Regions from separate parts of the Actinoallomurus sp. NPDC050550 genome, predicted to be linked through region 1. Evidence: riboswitches for the same ligand, from Rfam matches in the RefSeq annotation. Region 1 holds a riboswitch; the other holds the start of a gene.
The links. A riboswitch is a leader RNA that binds a small molecule or an ion and turns the genes downstream of it on or off. The one in region 1 is predicted to bind cyclic di-AMP.
Positions count from the first base shown of each region.

Region 1 (8,759 bases):
ATCAGGCCTGGAACGGGCGCCGCAGCGAGCGCACCGTCCATCCGTACGGGATCGTCCTCCACTCCGGACGCTGGTACGTGACCGGCGCCGACTCGGACCGCGGCGAGGTGCGTACGTTCCGGTTGGACCGGATCGAGACCGCGACGGTGCTGCCGGGGTCGTTCGAGGTGCCGGAGGGGTTCGACCCGACCGCCCGGGTGCTGTCCGGGCTCGCCGACGTGCCCTACCTGCACGAGGTGTCGCTACGGGTCCAGGGCACGGCCGAGCAGGTCCGATCCCGGATCCCGGTCGGTATCGCCACCGTGCAGGAGCTCCCGGCCGACCCGGCGCGGGATCCCGCTCATGACCCGCCGGGACCTTCCGAGGATTGGGTACGGGTCCGGCTGCGGGCCGAGCGGCTGGACTGGGTCGCCGCCGTACTCGCCTGGCTGGACCGCCCGTTCGTGATCGAGTCTCCGGACGCCCTGCGCGACCACGTCCACGCCCTGGCCCGCCGACTCGCGACCTGCGCCGACGCGGTCACGGGCGACTCGAGCTGAGCTGAGCGGCGATGGTCCGCGCACACTCCAGGGACTCGGTACGGGTGGTGTCCACCTCCAGGTCATAGAGCACGCCCCGGTGGGCCGCCTCCGCCTGCGACGCGGCCATTCCCTGGGCCCGATCCCCGCGGGCGATCTCGCGGCCCGCGGCGACCGCGCTCTCGCACCTGACGCCGACCCACAGCACGTCCAGTCCGTCGAGGGCCTTCTGCCACCGCTGCTGGGACTCCGCGCCACCGAGGAAGACGTCATCGACGATGACCCGGGCACCGGCGCGGGCCATCGCGGCGATCCCCTCCATCCACGCTGCTTCCAGCTCCCGGAACTCCCGCCCGACGCTCACTCCGCCATCCGCGGCGAACTCGATCCCGGCCTCCGATGTCCGCATGGACGCGGGCATCGCCTCGACCAGCGTGTCGACGCTGACGGCGAGCCACGGATCCGGCAGTACCGCCTGCAGGCACCTGGCGATCCCGGACTTGCCCGAGCTGGATCCACCGTTCAGCACGATCACCTGAGTCGTCACCGCGCCACAGTAGAGGCACTGCCTGCGACCTGTTTCGGCAGGGCCGCCCAACCGCTACGACAGGCGAGCGGCCGCAGCGATGGTCTCGCGGCGACACAATGAGAACATGAGCCAGTCCGATCCGGGTGCACGATGCTTCTGCGGGCTGCCCGCACCGTACGACGACTGTTGTGGACGTTTTCACCGCGGAGACATGAAGGCCCCGACAGCGGAGCGGCTCATGCGCTCGCGGTTCAGCGCCTTCTGCGTGGATGACGAGGGCTACCTCCTGCGTACGTGGCATCCGTCGACGCGGCCACCGCACATCGACTTCGACGAGTCCCTGCGCTGGCAACGCCTCGAAGTCCTCCGAACCGCCGGCGGAAGCTACCTCGACGCCGAGGGAACCGTCCTCTTCCGCGCCCACTACGTCCAGCGGAACCGCCCCGGGCTGATGGAAGAACACAGCCGCTTCGTCCTCGAGGACGGCGCCTGGTCGTACCTCGGCCCTCTCCCCTCCCTGCCACGGACCGCGCCCGCCCGCGGACGATAGGACGTCCGTGCCGGAGTACGGGGCGGCCTTCGTTCCCGGCCTCGCATCGTGCAGGCGGCCGACCCGCGAGTGTGTGGTCGTCAGGCGCTGTAGGTGCGCTTGGCGCGACGGCTCATCTCGGTGTTCTGGAACGCGACGCACTCCCATCGCCCGTCGCGGCGACGCAGGGTGTACGTCTGGAACTTGTCGTAGTCGATCTTGTTGCCTTTGCCGATGCCGCCGACCGTGGTCACCACGGCGGTGTCGGTGTCCACAGTGCGCACGTCGATGGGTCTGACGATCATCCGCGTGCCCTTCCGCCACTTCGTGAACACCTCGTGGTGGGTCTGGCCGACGGCGGCCCTGCCGAACATGGCGTCGCCGAGGAAGATCACGTACGAGGCGTCTTCGGCGAACTGCCGAGCGTAGGCATCGGCGTCACCGGCGTCCCATGCCTGCCGGATGCGCTCCAAGAATTCCTCAACGGTGTCGCTGCCGGTCGTCTCCGTGATCATCTCCGCTTCGATCAGGGCCCTGTCCGGGCAGTCGGGGGTGACACGCCGGGGCGATCGAGACGCTTGAATCCGCGCTGTCGCCGACGGGCCTGCATCCTCGCCACTTCGCCATTCTCAAAGGGTTGAGAGACGGGGAAGCCCAGTCGCAGCAGCAACTCGCTCAGAAGGTAATCACCCGCTGTAGGGACATGCGCACCGACACGGCGCCATGACGTGCACTCAGTAACGGACGGCGCACACTGCGTACCATAAATCACGTTTCGGTGGTTTTATCCACATTGATGCCCTACGCTCCGTAGGACTCGACTGTCCCATGCTTCACACAAGAGCACGACCGTCAGCCGAATCCCTGCAGTGCGGGGAACCGGGGACCCAGGTAACTGGGGTGAATCCGCAGCGCCCAGCGCTCGGTAGGGCATCTCCCGCCCGAACCCGACAGCTAACCCGGTAGGCGTGAGGAGAGGAGTTCGTACGTGACATTTTCATATTCTCGGCTCACAAGTTCTGGCTGGCTGAGGGGCATTACGGCCTTGACGGCGAGCGCCGCCCTTCTTCTTCCCGCAAGCAGCGCGTACGCGGCTACCAAGCCGTCACCGACCGCAGCAAAGAATAAGCTGGACAAGCTAAACAGCCAGGTAGACAAGATCGCCAATCAGTACGACAAGGCCAAGACACAGCTGGATGCGGCGAAGAAGCGGCTTTCAGTGATCAACAATCAGATCGCCACCGAAAAGCCCAACTATCAGAACCTGCGCGTCCGGGTGGCGCAGATGGTCGTCGCCGCCTACAAGAACGGCAGTCTTAGCAATACCGCCGTCATCGCTTCCAGGGACCCCGAAGCGAGCCTGCAAAATATGTCGGCCTTCACCGAACTTTCCAACAGCCGAAGCCAAGAGATGACCGCATTGCTGGCATCGACCCAGCGCCTCCAGCGTGATCAGGAAGAAGCCAAGGCAGCGCTGCAGACGGTCACCACGACCACGTCTACGCTTAAGAAGCAGAAAGCCGCCGCCGAAAAAGCGATCGCCAAGCAGAAAGCACTGGTCGCCAAGTCCACCAGCTCCAGCTCAAGCACCAACAGCTCAAGCGGCAACAGCAGTAGTAAGAGCAGCGGTAGCAGCCCCTCCAGCTCCGCATCCGGCTCGGCCGGCACGGCGGTGAATTATGCCATGGCTCAGCTGGGTAAACCCTATGTCTTCGGCGGTACGGGCCCGTCGGGCTATGACTGCTCCGGGCTGACGATGATGGCCTGGCGCGCGGCCGGCGTCAGCCTTCCCCGCGTCGTCCCCGACCAATACAGCGCCATCCGCCACGTCGCCAAGTCCGATCTGCAGCCCGGTGACCTGGTCTTCTTCGACGGCCTTGGCCACGAAGGCATTTACGTCGGTGGCGGCAGATTCATTCATGCCCCGCACACGGGCACCGTCGTACAGTACGCCAGCATGTCCAACAGCTACTGGACCGCGAACTACGTCGGCGCCGGCCGCCCGTAATCAAAGGGCCCGTCGCCCAGCGTGATCGCTGGACCGCGGGGAAAGCGTCGTACATCCTGGACCGGATCGACGCCTTCCCCGACCGGCTGCGACAACCTCGTCGCCGCCCTGCTGCCGCACAACCGTCCGCGTACATTTCGTGCGCATTGGGATCGGCACGCGGTCGCTAGAGGAATGCGGAGAGCAGGAGGGCCATCCCCAGGCCCAGGATGCTGACCAGCGTCTGGGTGGTGGTGTGGATTTTCGTGGCCTTGCCCATGTCCATCCCGAAGGACTCCTTGACCAGCCAGAATCCCTCGTGGTTGACGTAGTTGAGGCCGATCGAGCCCGCGCCGATGGCGATGACGACCAGCGAGGTGTGCCAACTGTCGGACGCGGTCACCAGTGGCGCGACGATGCCGGTCGAGGAGACGATCCCTACCGTCGCCGATCCGGTGGAGGCGGAGAGCAGCAGTGCGAGCAGCCACCCCAGCAGCACGACGCTGATGTGCGCTCCGCCGGCGGCCGAGGCGATGGCGTGGCTGATGCCCGTGTCCTCCAGAACTTGGTTGAAGGCGCCGCCCCCGCCGATGATCAGCAGGATGCCGACCACGGCCTTGAGGCTCTCCGTGACGGACTGCCGCACCGCTTCCCCTGACCTGCCTTGGGCCAGTCCCAATGCGAACAGCGCGACGGTCTCCCGACCGTGATGCAAGCGATCACCGCTGCCGCTCCGCACGCCGAGGTCTACTTGCTGCGCAGTCCCCGTATGGTCCGGCGCTTTGTCGCGCAACTCCGGCGGACGGCCGCCTAGCCCCGATCAGGCTCGCCGTGCTCCGGGTCGGCCTATCGTGCCGGGCGGAACGGCTGCAGGAAGCGGATCCCGTCCTCGATGCTGCCGTCCATCAGTTCCAGCAGTTGGGGCACCAGGTCCTGCATGCGGGGTGCCTGCAGGTGGCCTTCGAGGGCCTCGCGGCTCTCCCAGCGCTCGAAGATGACGAACGCGCCCGGTTGTCCCTCGACCTGGTGAGCCTCGTAGTCGATGTTGCCCGCGTCGTAGCGCGATGCGGTGACGGCGGCTGTCATGAACGCCTTCATCGCGGCTTCCTTCCCGGATTTGGCCCGAGCTTCCCACAGCACGGTGACGTAGTGGTTCGACGTGGTGGTCATGCTTTGCTCCTCCTGGCTCCGAACAGCATCGTTGTGCGCCGTTCACGACTCCACACTGAGCCCCGAGGAGCGTCGGCGGGAGCTACGGGACTTCGTGGTACAGCGCGTACCACCCAGCGGGGCGGGGTGTGCGGGAAAATGGTGTTCATGGATCAACTCGGTGCCGTGCTGCGGGCGTGGCGGGACCGGCTGGACCCCGCGACGGTGGGCTTCGCACACGGCTCACCCCGTCGGGTCCCCGGTCTGCGACGCGCGGAGCTGGCGACGCTGGCCGGCATCTCGGTCGAGTACGTGGTCCGGCTGGAGCAGGGACGGGTGGCGACACCCTCGGCGCAGGTCTGCTCGGCCCTGGCTCGCGCCCTGCACCTGTCCAACGACGAGCACGCTCACCTTCTGCGCATGGCCGGTCACGCAGCGGATCCGATCCGGGTTCCACGAATGATCCCAGGGAGCCTGTACCGGATCGTGGACCAGCTCGCCGGCAACCCGCTGGCGATCTACGACGCCACCTGGCAGTTGCTGCACTGGAATCCGCTGTTCGCGGCCACGTTCGGCGATCCCACGGTGCGCGGTGTGGGAGACCGCAACGTCCTGGTCTGGCAGTTCCTGGGTGAGCTGCCCCGGGTCCGGCAGACGGCGGCCGAGCGGGCGGCGTTCGAGGAGTCCCTCGTCGCCGACCTGCGCGCGACGACGAGCCGGTACCCCGACGATCCCGACCTCGCGGCGTTGGTATCGAGGCTGAACCTCAGCCCACGGTTCTGCGAGTTGTGGAGCCGCCGAGCGGTGGGCGGTCACCAGAGTGCGCACAAACTCGTCCAGCACCCGGATGTCGGACACATCGCCATGAACTCCGACATCCTCAACACCCAGGACACGAACCTCCGCCTCGTGGTGTACACGCCGCAGCCAGGCACCGACGCCCGCAGCAAACTCGAATTCCTTGCGGCGATTGGGGTCCAGAGGATGTCTCCTCAGGGATGAAGGCCCGCGTTCTGCCTCGTCCGGTGGACCAGGCTGCTGGGTGGTACGCGCGGTACCAGGAAGTGCCGTAGCTCCCGCCAACCCTCCCGGGGACCCAGCATGGAGTGCGTGAACAGCGCACGGCCGTGCTGTTCGGACCAGGAGGAGCCAGCATGACCACCACATTCATCACCGGGGCCAACAAGTCCCTCGGTTTTGAAACCGCTCGTCGCCTCGTCGAGGCGGGGCACACCGTCCTCCTCGGTGCCCGCCACCGTGAGCGCGGTCGGGCCGCGGCCGAGTCGCTCGGCGCCCGGTTCGTTCAGATCGACGTGACCGACGATGCCTCGGTCCAGGCCGCGGCCGCGGATGTCGCCGCGCATGAGGGAACGATCGACGTCCTGGTCAACAACGCCGGCGTCCTCGGCAAGGTCGGCCCCGTCGAGGAGTACACCGCGACCGACGTGAGCGCCGTGCTCGACGTGAACGTCGTCGGGATCGTGCGCGTCACGCACGCCTTCCTCCCGCTGCTGCGCAAATCGCCGAACCCCGTCATCGTCAACGTGTCCAGCGGGATGGGCTCCTTCAGCGTGACCCAGGACCCGGCGCGGATCGAGTCGCAGTATGCCCTGCCCCTCTACTGCGCCTCGAAGGCCGCGGTCACGATGCTCACGACGCAGTACGCCAAGGAACTGAAGGACGTGAAGGTCAACGCCGCAGACCCCGGGCAGACCGCGACCGACTTCACCGGCGGCCTCGGACACAGCGTCGCCGACGGCGCAGCGTCCATCGTGACCCTCGCGACAATCGGCCCGGACGGGCCGACGGGACAGTTCATCGACCGATCCGGGAACCTCCCGTGGTGAACCTGCCCAGAGCTCAGGGTCGGTCGACCCGCCGCCCTGCGCTTACCTCATGCTCGTAATCTCTATGCTCAGTGATCACGAAGGACGCCGACGCCTCAAGTGATCCATTTGCCGGTCGGTCTTAAGCGTGATGTGCATCGCTGGGCACCGCACAGCCGGGCAGATGCTCCAGCAAGACCCGCCTGGGCTCCGCCGCGAGGACCGTCGGAACCAGACCCGGATCCACGCGCGCGTACGCGGCGATGACGGCCGCCTCATCGGCGGCGAAGTGCGGCGTGGCCTTCAACCAAACCGGGCCCTGCCGGGTGGGCAGGCGCAACACGGCGGCCAGGTTCCATGTCCTGCGCTGCTCCGCCGGCCCGCTCATCGGACGATCCATGGAGGCCACTGACCGCCGTATACTACGCGGCCGTGGCAGAGATCGTGTTGCTCGGCGAGGTGACCTGTCCGTCGGGCGAGTTGGTGCTGATGGACGGCGGCTACCTCGGGCTATGGTCCGGCGACCGCATACCGGACGACATGCGGCAGCCTCACGTCGTGCCGGCCGTCGACTTCGAGGTGGTCGGGCGCGATGCGGACGCCGCGGCGCGGTCGTTCGACCGGCAGTCCGGCCGCACCCTCTACGACATCCCACAGCATGCCGTCGCAGAGTTCACCTCGCTCTTCGATGACCACTGCCGTGAGCGCGGCCACCAGGCGTCGCTGCGCTCCTTTCCACGGCAGGTCCCGCACCGTGACCGCGTCCGGCGAGCGATCGCCGGAAACGACCCGGACTTTCTGATCAGCGGCGTGCCGGTCATCGCCATCGGAGGCCTGCCGACCGACCGTCCGCTGCCCGTCACCGCGACACCGCACAGCGACTGGGGTTGGACGCACATCCGCATCGTGGTCAGTGACGAACCAGTCGTCGGTACCTGCTCGCTGGGCAAGATCGGCGTCGACTGCGCCCGGTTCGTGTTCGGAGACGCGGACGCGTTGAACGCATGGATACACGACGACACGATCGACGGCCTCGCGGACGTCGTGTTCTGGGGCAGGCACGAGACCGAGATCGCGGCCGAGTTCGGTGCCACCCGTACCGGCACGCCCGGCGAGGATCACTACGGCTGGCTCAACCTGCCGGTCCGCGAAGCGTACGCGAAGGCAGTCGCGTTGAACGATCGTCGGGAGACAGCGTCGGACCGTAAGTTCGCCTTCGATTTCCGTCCACACTCACATCACTGGCGGGTGATGGCCGATGTTCGCGCGTCCGAGCATGAGGCCGCCGCGATAGACGTCGGCGGTGCCCGCATCATGTTCGCGATGACATCCGTGGGCGACGGGTTCTTCCCGGTCCACGTCGAACTCGATGCGGCGGGTGCCCCGGTCGCCATCGAGGTAACGATCCGCGGCGCCGAGGATTGACCGTGGTCTGATCACCGGTCGACTCGCGAAGGTGCCACGTTCGGCCACTCAGTCGAGACAGAACTCGTTGCCCTCGATGTCCTGCATCAGGAGGCACGACTCGTTGTAGTCATCGGCACGCAGTAGTCGCACGCGCACCGCGCCGAGCGCGACCAGGCGTGCGCATTCGGCCTCAAGTGCGGCCACGCGCTCTTCACCCACGAGCCCGGTGCCCACCCGCACGTCAAGATGCACCCGATTCTTCACGACCTTGCCTTCGGGAACGCGCTGGAAGAACAGTCGCGGGCCCACACCTGAGGGATCCGTGCATGCGAACGCTGAACCCTGACGCTCAGGCGGCAGCGCGCGATCGAAATCGTCCCAAGTAGCAAACCCCTCCGGTGGCGGCGGTACGACGTACCCCAACACCTCGCACCAGAAACGAGCGACGCGCTCAGGTTCTGCGCAGTCGAAGGTGACTTGGACCTGCTTGACCGACGCCATCGGCCCACCATAGAGGCAGGGCCTTTCGTCGTCTCCGCGGGCCCGCCCCTGGCTGGGTTGTGGCGCATGCCGGAAACCGCCGGGCTCCTACCGGCAGCGGACAGGGTTGGCGTGCAGATCGCTCTCGCCGCAGGGCCACACGCCGGTGTCCAGCGGAGCCAGATCGGTGTCGGCGATGACGAGGCCGCCTTCGCCCTTGGCCCGGTCCGTGGTGAGGACGAAGAACAGCCGTCCGCCCTCCAACAGCAGCATCCGGTCGACGCCTTCCCCTTCTCCCTCCCACAAGGTATGGACGGACAGGTCAGGATCGATG
Region 1 covers NZ_JBFAJC010000010.1:241,342-250,100, forward strand. Annotated here, with positions in the region: gene AB0I04_RS17130 (YafY family protein) at 1-539, shown strand, start outside; gene cpt (chloramphenicol phosphotransferase CPT) at 520-1,065, opposite strand; gene AB0I04_RS17140 (YchJ family metal-binding protein) at 1,259-1,597, shown strand; gene AB0I04_RS17145 (SgcJ/EcaC family oxidoreductase) at 1,678-2,091, opposite strand; cyclic di-AMP (ydaO/yuaA leader) riboswitch at 2,421-2,559, shown strand; gene AB0I04_RS17150 (NlpC/P60 family protein) at 2,622-3,584, shown strand; gene AB0I04_RS17155 (hypothetical protein) at 3,751-4,278, opposite strand; gene AB0I04_RS17160 (putative quinol monooxygenase) at 4,410-4,733, opposite strand; gene AB0I04_RS17165 (helix-turn-helix transcriptional regulator) at 4,881-5,714, shown strand; gene AB0I04_RS17170 (SDR family NAD(P)-dependent oxidoreductase) at 5,867-6,559, shown strand; gene AB0I04_RS17175 (hypothetical protein) at 6,681-6,926, opposite strand; gene AB0I04_RS17180 (hypothetical protein) at 6,971-7,963, shown strand; gene AB0I04_RS17185 (VOC family protein) at 8,012-8,446, opposite strand; gene AB0I04_RS17190 (hypothetical protein) at 8,534-8,759, opposite strand, start outside.

Region 2 (8,759 bases), on a different contig from region 1:
TGTCGGCCTGGAGCTGGTGCGCCGTCGTCGTCACCGCCTTCCTGGCCGGCGCGGGAGCGCACGCGGCGGGGGTGCCGGGGCCGTACATGCTCGCCGGGCTGCTCGTGGGCATGGTCCTCGCGCTGTCCGGGCTGGTCACCGCCACCTTCCCGCGCCCGGCGTACCGCATATCCCAGGCCATGGCCGGAGTGTTGATGGGCGGCTACATCCAGCCGGCGGCGCTGCGGGCGGCCGCGCCGGCGATGCTCCCGCTCACCGTCGTGACCGTCGTGACGGTCCTGCTCAGCGTGGGGATCGCCCGGCGGATCGAGCGGACCGGTCTGCTCGACCGGCCGACGGCGACGCTGGCCACGGTGCCGGGCGGCGCGGCGGCCATGCTGGCCGCCGCGGACGAGCTCGGGGCCGACACCCGGCTCGTCGCGATCGCCCAGTACTCCCGGGTCGCCATGATCGCGGTGACCGCCCCGGTGGTCGTCCCCCTGTCCGGGCCCCTGCTGCACGGGGGCGCCGGGTCGGCCGAGCCGCACTCGCCGGTCAGCCCGCAGATGCTGCATTTGGTGGCCGGGGCCCATCAGCCGGCCGGGCTCCTGGTGCTGTGCGCCGTGGCGGTCCTGGGCGTCCAGGTGGGGCGGCGCCTGCGGCTGCCGGCGCCGATGGTGCTCGGTCCGATGTTGGTGACCGTCGTGGCGACCTTCTCCGGAGCGGTCCATGGATTCCGGCCGGCCGGGCTGCTGCAGACGCTCGTGTTCACCTGCATCGGTCTGGAGATCGGGCTGCGGTTCCGCCGGGACTCCCTCCGGCACGCGCGCCGGCTCCTCCCCTGGATGGTGGGCGGAACGGTCGTCATCAGCCTCGTCTCGGCCGTACTCGCGTGGCTGCTGGCCCGCCTGACGAACCTGTCGTACGCCGACGCCTACCTCGCGACAACGCCCGGCGGGATCAACGCGGTCCTCGCCACCTCGGTCGCGACCAACGCCGACGTCGGACTGGTATCGAGCGTGCAGAGCATGCGGCTCTTCGCCGTCGTCACGCTGGCGCCCGTGCTGGTCCGCCTGTCGTTCACCCGGAGCCGGCGATGCGCTCCGCCGGACGAGACGCCCTCGAACGTCCGTTGACGTTCCCTATTCACCCGGCATACGGGCGGCACATTGTCCGTAGCGGCCGGTCAATGAACGTCAACGTCGCAAAAGGTTAACGAAACATTGATTGGCAAAAGGCGCCTGATCACCTCTAAACTACGGAAAGCCCGGCTGCCCCCGGCTTCACAGGAAGCACAGCCGTCCGCCGAATCCCCTTGGGAACCCGGGAATCCACAGTCGTCGAGGCGCGTCCAGAACCGATGAGGTTCCGGCAGGGTGGCTCCGGCCCGAGCCTCGATCGCTGACCCGGAAGGCGGCAAGGAGAGGAGTAGGACTTCTGTGGCGCCTTCCCACCCCCTGACGAACGCGCGCGCCACCGAGCGCTCGCGGATGCGGCGATCGCTCCGCGCCTGCGCGGCCGTGTCGCTCACGGTGGCGGTCTCACTGACGACGGTCGGCACCGCGCACGCCGCGCCCGCCAAGCCGTCGGCGGCCTCCGCGCAGAAGGAGCTGGACAAGCTCAACGCGAAGGTCGACAAGATCGTTGACCAGTGCAACAAGGCGCAGACCGAGCTCGACGCCGCCAAGAAGCGGCTCAAGTCGGTCAACGCCGAGACAGCGGCCGAGCAGGTCCGGTACAACCAACTGCACGGGCGGGTCGTGCAGCTCGCCGCCGACCAGTACAAGACCGGCACGTCCGACCCGGCCACCGCCGTCCTGGCCTCCAAGAACCCGGACGCGGCGCTCGACCAGATGTCGACCTTCACGCACCTGGCCAGCAGCCGTGGTCAGGAGCTCACCGCGTTCCTCGCGTCGACCCAGCGGCTCCGCCGTGACCAGGCCGAGGCGCAGGGCACGACCCAGGAGGTCCAGCAGAAGGTCGCGAAGCTCAAGGCGCAGAAGACCGCGGTCAACCAGGCCATCGCCAAGCAGAAGGCCCTCCTGAAGAAGCTCGGCCAGGCCACTACCGCTCCGAAGGGCAAGATCGGCGGTTCGTACACCGGTCCGGCGTCCGGCTCGGCACGCGCGGCCCTGAACTACGCCTACGCGCAGCTCGGCAAGCCCTACATCTCCGGTGGCACCGGCCCGGAGGGGTACGACTGCTCCGGTCTCACGATGATGTCCTGGCGGGCGGCCGGGGTCAGCATCCCCCGGGTCGTCCCCGACCAGTACAACGCGGTCCACCACGTCGCGCAGAGCGACGTGCAGCCCGGCGACCTCATCTTCCTCGACGGGCTGGGGCACGTCGGGATGATGGTCGACAGCGGCCGCTTCATCCACGCTCCCCGCACGGGCGAGAACGTGATGATCAGCTCGGTCGCCGGCTACTGGCAGGGTCATCTCGTCGGCTTCGGCCGTCCCTGACGACGCAAACCGCGCGGTGAGCCCTCGGGGGAAGGCTCACCGCGCGGTTCTGGCGGGGGATGGTGGTCAGTGCCGGCCTGAGACGGCCCGGCTGTACTGCTGCCAGACCTCCTTGTCGGTGACGACCCGATTGAGGTACATCAGGCTGTCGAACCGGCAGTTGCAGGGGTTGTCCTCCTGCGTGTTCTGCGGGTAGCCCCCGCCGATCTTTATGCCGCGCGGGTCGGTCGCGGAGGTGTAGTGCGTGCCGGGTGTTCCGACCCCCCAGGGGTCGCCCGACAGCACGTAGAAGCCGTCGATCGGCTTGCCGTTCTTGTACAGCTTCATGGTGCCGTGGTCGTAGTCGAACGACGCGGCGAGGAAGACCCACTTGCCGATCGGCAGGATGCTGTGCCAGTCCTCGTTCGCGGCGAACGTCTGAGAGCTGCTGCCGTCGACGCGACGGCCGAGGGCGACCAGGCGCTTGGTCCCCGACACGTCGATGATCTCGAGCAGACCTCGTACGTTGTGGCCCTGCGAGTCTCCGCTGAGCACACCCGTCAGCGCGACGGCGCCGAAGTAGTCCGACGGGTCCGGGGTGTTGGTGTTGGGGCTCGGGTTCGGACCGGTCGTCTTGAACCAGCCCATGATCGAGATCGCCGTGGTGTGGTTGAACGCGTGGAGGGTCGGCACTCCGGTCGTGGAGTAGATCCCGCCCTTCCAGTCGTCATTGCCGAACGTCGTGGGGTTGATCTGCTGGGTCTGGAGCGCGTGCCCGGCGCCGGGGTAGGCGCTGTCCCGGACCCGCATGGCGCCGCCACCGTTGATCAGGTTGATGGTCGTACCGGACGACCCCTGGTCGCGCTCCTGCGCGGGGTTGCCCCGTACGGGGTGCTCGAAGTCGTAGTAGGCGACCAGGTTCGGGCGCAGGCTCGGCAGCACCTTCCCGTCTCCGTGGTGGCCCCGGGCCAGGGCCGACGTCGTGCCGGCGTCCGCCTGGGCCGCGCTCGCGGCCGCGGTGAGCGGCGCGCACAGTACGGCGGCCACGAGGGCCGCGCCGAGGCGCCGGGATCGTACGGGCCGCCGGCGGCGGGCGACCGCCGCCTCGCTGAGATCTGTCATCGTTCCCTCCACGTGCGTATGGAGTCCCGGCGGCCACCGCTCTGAGGCGGTGACCGCCGGGAGGCAGTGGGGCCCGGGCCGCGTCCGCCGCCGGACCGGACGGACGGCGGCCCGAGCCCGGGATCAGTCGCCTACCGCAGTGCCGGTGACCTGGAAGTTGCGGACCCGGCCGATGTTGTCGAACGACCCGAACCCGACCCGACCGGACGCGAAGGTCTTGTCGACCGCCGTCATCCGCGGGTTCTTCGAGTGATCGAGGTACACCGCGATCTCACCGGTGTCCACGTGCCGGATGATCGTCACGTGGTGCCAGTTCATGTCGGTGATCGACGGATCGGCGCCGCGCGACCGCAGCGGATCCCACTGGTCCTCGATCCGCAGCCGGTCGGCGTTGTTCACAACGAAGATCCCGTTGTGCGGGTAGATGTCGTTGCTCTGCGACAGATGCGCGTAGTAGAACTGCGTGTCCGATTGGTAGCCGAACACGATGATCACATCGCGGTTGCTGATGTCCGTCGGGGTGTCGATCCGCACGTCCGCGTCGATCCGCTCCGTGCCGAACTTCGGGCCCTTGGTGAGGACCGCGTACTCGAACGGGCGGCGCGGGCCGGGCCGCTGCACGCCGGCCTCGGCCAGGATCACCTGGTTGCCCTCGAACTTCCACTTCGACGGGGTGACCGGCGCCCAGTTCTTGGCGCCCGCCGTGCCGCCCACGTGGGTGTGGCCGACCGGACCCGAGGCGAAGTGACGCGTGCCGACGACCTTCCAGATCTTGCCGTTCGCCTTGGAAAGCATGTAGAGCTCGCCGTGGCTGTCGCGGCCGAAGCGGAGGTCGACCCGCTTGTCGCCGGCGAACTGCTGCATCGTCAGCCGGTTGCCGTTCGTGTCGAACGTCTGCAGCTGGTGGATCGGTGCCCGCGGCCCGCCGCGGCGCATCTGGCTCTGCTCGGTGTAGTAGACGCTGCCGTCGACCAGGTCGCCGAAGATGTACTTGCCGTACAGCTCGGGCAGCTTGTGGCCGCGGTAGACGTAGCCGCCGGAGATCGCCTTGCCGATGTCGCTGGAGCAGTTCCAGCCGGCCGGCGGGTCGTGGTCGTAGGCGGCCACCGGGTAGTCGTAGCCGTACTTCGCGTCGTCCGCGGGCAGCGTGTACAGGTCGCAGCGGTCGTTCTTCACGAAGCTGAACGGGCCCTCGCGGTTCGGCCAGCCGGCGTTGTCGCCGGCCCGGATGTCCCAGACGCCCTCGATGGTGTGCTCACCGATGTGGCCGAGGAACAGCTGGTGGCTGCCGCCGGTGTCCCAGCCGAAGCGGTGCGGGTCGCGGAAGCCGTAGGCGTAGATCTCGCCGAGGTCGCCGGGCTTGCCGACGAACGGGTTGTCGGCCGGGATGCCGTACTTGCCGTTGGCGCTGTTGTTGCCGTGCGGGTCGATGCGCAGGAGCTTGCCCTGCGGAACCCCGAGGTTCTGCGGGTCGTTGTTGCCCGCGGCCTGGCCCTGCCCGCCGTCACCGGCGGCGACGTACAGCTTGCCGTAGTCCTTCGACCCCGGCCGGGCGTTCGGGTTGAACCCGATCTCCTGGATGCCGTGGATCTGTCCGGCGAAGCCGAGCCGGAGGACCTCCCGGTGAGTGCCGTGGAAGGTGTCCGCCGACGGGTCGTCGGCCGTCCACTCGTCGATGACACCGTGGTAGATGGTGTTCGGCTGCGGCGTCAGGTCCGGCACCTTCGTCGTGCTGGAGGCCAGCTCGCTGTGGACGGTGTAGAACTTGCCGTTCTTCTTGAAATCAGGGTCGAAGGCGACGATGCCGAAGCCCTGGCCCAGGCCGCGCCCGGAGAAGAAGTACGGTTGGAAGGCCGCCTTGACGTCGAGGTAGACGTGCGGCTGGCCGTTCCGGACGATGTACATGTTGCCGTTGAGGTCCGGCACGTACATGCGGCCGGAGCCGTCCGGAACCTCACCGATGTAGTTGATCCGGTTCGTGCGCATCAGGCGGGGGTCGACGGGCGCGGGGACCGGGTCGGACTTCGGGAACTGGGCGTACTCCTGGAGGACCAGGCCCAGGTCGGAGGTTATCGGGCGTTCGGGGATCGGGTCTTTGACGGGTTGTAGATCATCGGCTTGCGCTGCTGTCTGCGGCATGATGAGGGCCGCGAGAACAGCGACGACGGTCAGAAGGCACCATCTGAGCTTCGTCATCCTGCCACCCATGGGGTCGTGGGACTGAAAGCGCTTTCTGGAAGCGCTTTCCCGAACGTAGATGAGGTTGGATCGAGCGTCAAGGGTCAGAGATCCGATGTTTCCTCCGGGGGGTCTGGGGCGGTTCGGACGGAGGATGCGGTGACGCGCGAGGTCGAAGAATGTCAGGTGACGTGCTCGGCGAAGCGGTCGAGGCAGAGGGACAGGGCGTCGGTTCCGGGCATCGCCCACAGCCCCTCGTTGAAGATCTCCACTTCGATCGGCCCCGTGTAGCCGGCCTCGTCCACGGCCATACGGAACCGGCGCAGTTCGACGCAGCCGTCCCCGAGCATGCCGCGCCCGGTCAGGACGCCCTCGGGCAGCGGGGTGACCCAGTCGGCGACCTGGAACAGCGCGATCCGGTCCTCCGCCCCGGCCCGCGCGATGGCGGCGTACGCGCCCGGGTCCCACCACAGGTGATAGGTGTCGACCATGACGCCGACCTGGTCGGCGGGATGCGACGCGGCGAGGTCGAGGGCCTGGTCGAGGGTCGACACCACGCACCGGTCGGAGCAGTACATGGGATGCAGCGGCTCGAGCGCCAGCCGCACGCCGTACCGCCCGGCGTACGGGGCGAGCTCGGCGAGCGCCTCGGCCACCCGCGCCCGCGCGCCGTCGAGGTCCCGGGAGCCCTCGGGCAGCCCGCCGCTCACCAGCGCGAGAGAGGGCGCGCCCAGCTCGGCGGCCTCCTCAATGGCCTGCCGGTTGTCGGCGATCGCGTCCGGGAGCTGGAAGAACCCGCCACGGCACAGCGACGTGACGGTCAGCCCGGCGTCGCGGACCAACCTGGCCGTACGGGCCAGGCCGTACTCGGCGGCCGGTTCGCGCCAGAGCCCGACGCCGGTGACCCCGGCGGCGACGCAACCCGCGACGAGGTCCGGAAGTGGCCAGTACCGCGTCGTCCACTGGTTGAGACTGAAGCGGTCGAGGCTCATACGACCTCCTTCGTCGGAGGAGTGGCCAGGCACGCTGTGCTTTTCGATTCGCTCGCTCCGCTCGCTCATGACGGCACCCCCTGGACGGTGAGCCATGCGCGCATGCGGGCCACGGCGAGCTCCGGGTCGGGCAGCAGCCCGGCCTGGTCGGCCAGCTCGAACAGCCGGACCAGGTGCGGGACGGACCGGGCGCTCTCCAGGCCGCCGACCATCCGGAAGTGCGCCTGGTGCCCGGCCAGCCAGGCGAGGAACACCACGCCGGTCTTGTAGTAGTACGTCGGGGTCGCGAAGATGTGCCGGGCCAGCGGCACGGTCGGCGCGAAGATCCGCTCGTACGCCTCCAGGTCCCCGGCGTCGAGCGCGCCGAGTGCCGCCGCGGCGGCGGGCGCAATCGGGTCGAAGATGCCGAGCAGCGCGTCGCTGTGCCCGACGTCGTCGCCACGGATCAGCTCTGGGTAGTTGAAGTCGTCGCCGGTGTAGAGGCGGACACCGGCGGGCAGCCGTCGCCGCAGCGCGACCTCGCGGCCGGCGTCCAGCAGCGACACCTTGATGCCGTCGACCCGGTCCGCGTGCGCGCCGATGATCGCCAGGACGCTCTCGGCGGCGGCGTCCAGGTCGGCCGAGCCCCAGTAGCCCTCCAGGGCCGGGTCGAACATCGGGCCGAGCCAGTGCAGCACCGCGGGCCGCGCCACCTGGCCGAGCAGCCGCCCGTACACGGCGACGTAGTCGTCCGGCCCTTCCGCCGAGGCGGCCAGCTGACGGCTCGCCATGATGACCGGGGTCCCACCGGCCGCAGCGATCACACCGACCTGCTCTTCGTAGGCGGCGACGATCCGGTCCAGCGGCGCCGGGCCGGGCGGCAGCTGGTCGGTGCCGGCACCGCACACGATGCGCCCGCCGCAGGCTCGCGCCTCCGCGCCGCTGCGCTCGATGAGCTCGCGCGTCGCCGCCCAGTCGAGGCCCATGCCGCGCTGCGCGGTGTCCATCGCCTCCGCCACGCCGAGCCCGTACGACCACAGGTGGCGGCGGAAGCTCAGGGTCGTCTCCCAGTCGACGGCGGCTTCGAGACCTGTCAGGGGATCGACGACGACGTGCGCGGCGGCGTACGCGACGCGGGACGTCGCCGGGCTCTCCGGCGGCGGGTAGGCGCGCGGCTCGCCGAGCGTGTACGGGACGATCGAGCCGTCCGCGCGGGGCAGGTCGATCTTCACTTCGCGATCTCCGGGACCTCGATGCGACGGCCTTCCTTCCAGGAGCGCAGCCCCAGCTCGGCGAGTTGGACGCCGCGCGCGCCCGCGTAGAAGTCCCACGGGAACGCGCCGTCATCGGCGACGTGCCGCAGGAAGAGCTCCCACTGCGCCTTGAACCCGTTGTCGAACTCGGCGTTGTCCGGGACCTCCTGCCACTGGGAGCGGAAGTCCTCGGTGGCGGGCAGGTCGGGGTTCCACACCGGCTTCGGCGTCATCGACCGGTGCTGCACGCGGCAGCGCCGCAGCCCGGCGACCGCGCTGCCCTCGGTGCCGTCCACCTGGAACTCCACCAGCTCATCGCGGAACACCCGCGTCGTCCACGAGGAGTTGATCTGCGCGATGACACCGCCCTCGAGCTCGAAGATCCCGTACGCGGCGTCGTCCGCCGTCGCGGCGTACGGCTTGCCGTCCTCGTCGACGCGCTCGGGGATGTGGATCGCGCCGAGGGCCTGCACCGACCGCACCGGCGCGATGATGTTGTCCATGACGTACCGCCAGTGGCAGAACATGTCGGCGATGATGCCGCCGCCGTCCTCCACTCGGTAGTTCCAGCTCGGGCGCTGCGCCTCCTGCCAGTCGCCCTCGAACACCCAGTAGCCGAACTCCCCGCGCACCGACAGGACGCGCCCGAAGAAGCCGCCGTCGACGAGCCGCTTCAGCTTCATCAGGCCCGGCAGGAACAGCTTGTCCTGCACGACTCCGTGCTTGATGCCCGCCTCGTCCGCGAGCCGGGCGAGTTCGAGGGCCTCCTCGAGGTCCTCGGCGAGCGGCTTCTCGGTGTAGATGTGCTTGCC
Region 2 covers NZ_JBFAJC010000025.1:58,841-67,599, reverse strand. Annotated here, with positions in the region: gene AB0I04_RS30405 (AbrB family transcriptional regulator) at 1-1,115, shown strand, start outside; cyclic di-AMP (ydaO/yuaA leader) riboswitch at 1,273-1,410, shown strand; gene AB0I04_RS30400 (NlpC/P60 family protein) at 1,419-2,444, shown strand; gene AB0I04_RS30395 (hypothetical protein) at 2,511-3,545, opposite strand; gene AB0I04_RS30390 (PQQ-dependent sugar dehydrogenase) at 3,669-5,741, opposite strand; gene AB0I04_RS30385 (sugar phosphate isomerase/epimerase family protein) at 5,906-6,715, opposite strand; gene AB0I04_RS30380 (dihydrodipicolinate synthase family protein) at 6,781-7,926, opposite strand; gene AB0I04_RS30375 (Gfo/Idh/MocA family oxidoreductase) at 7,923-8,759, opposite strand, start outside.
Region 2: it holds a riboswitch for cyclic di-AMP, as region 1 does, so the genes downstream of both, AB0I04_RS30400 (NlpC/P60 family protein) here and AB0I04_RS17150 (NlpC/P60 family protein) in region 1, are expected to answer to the same signal.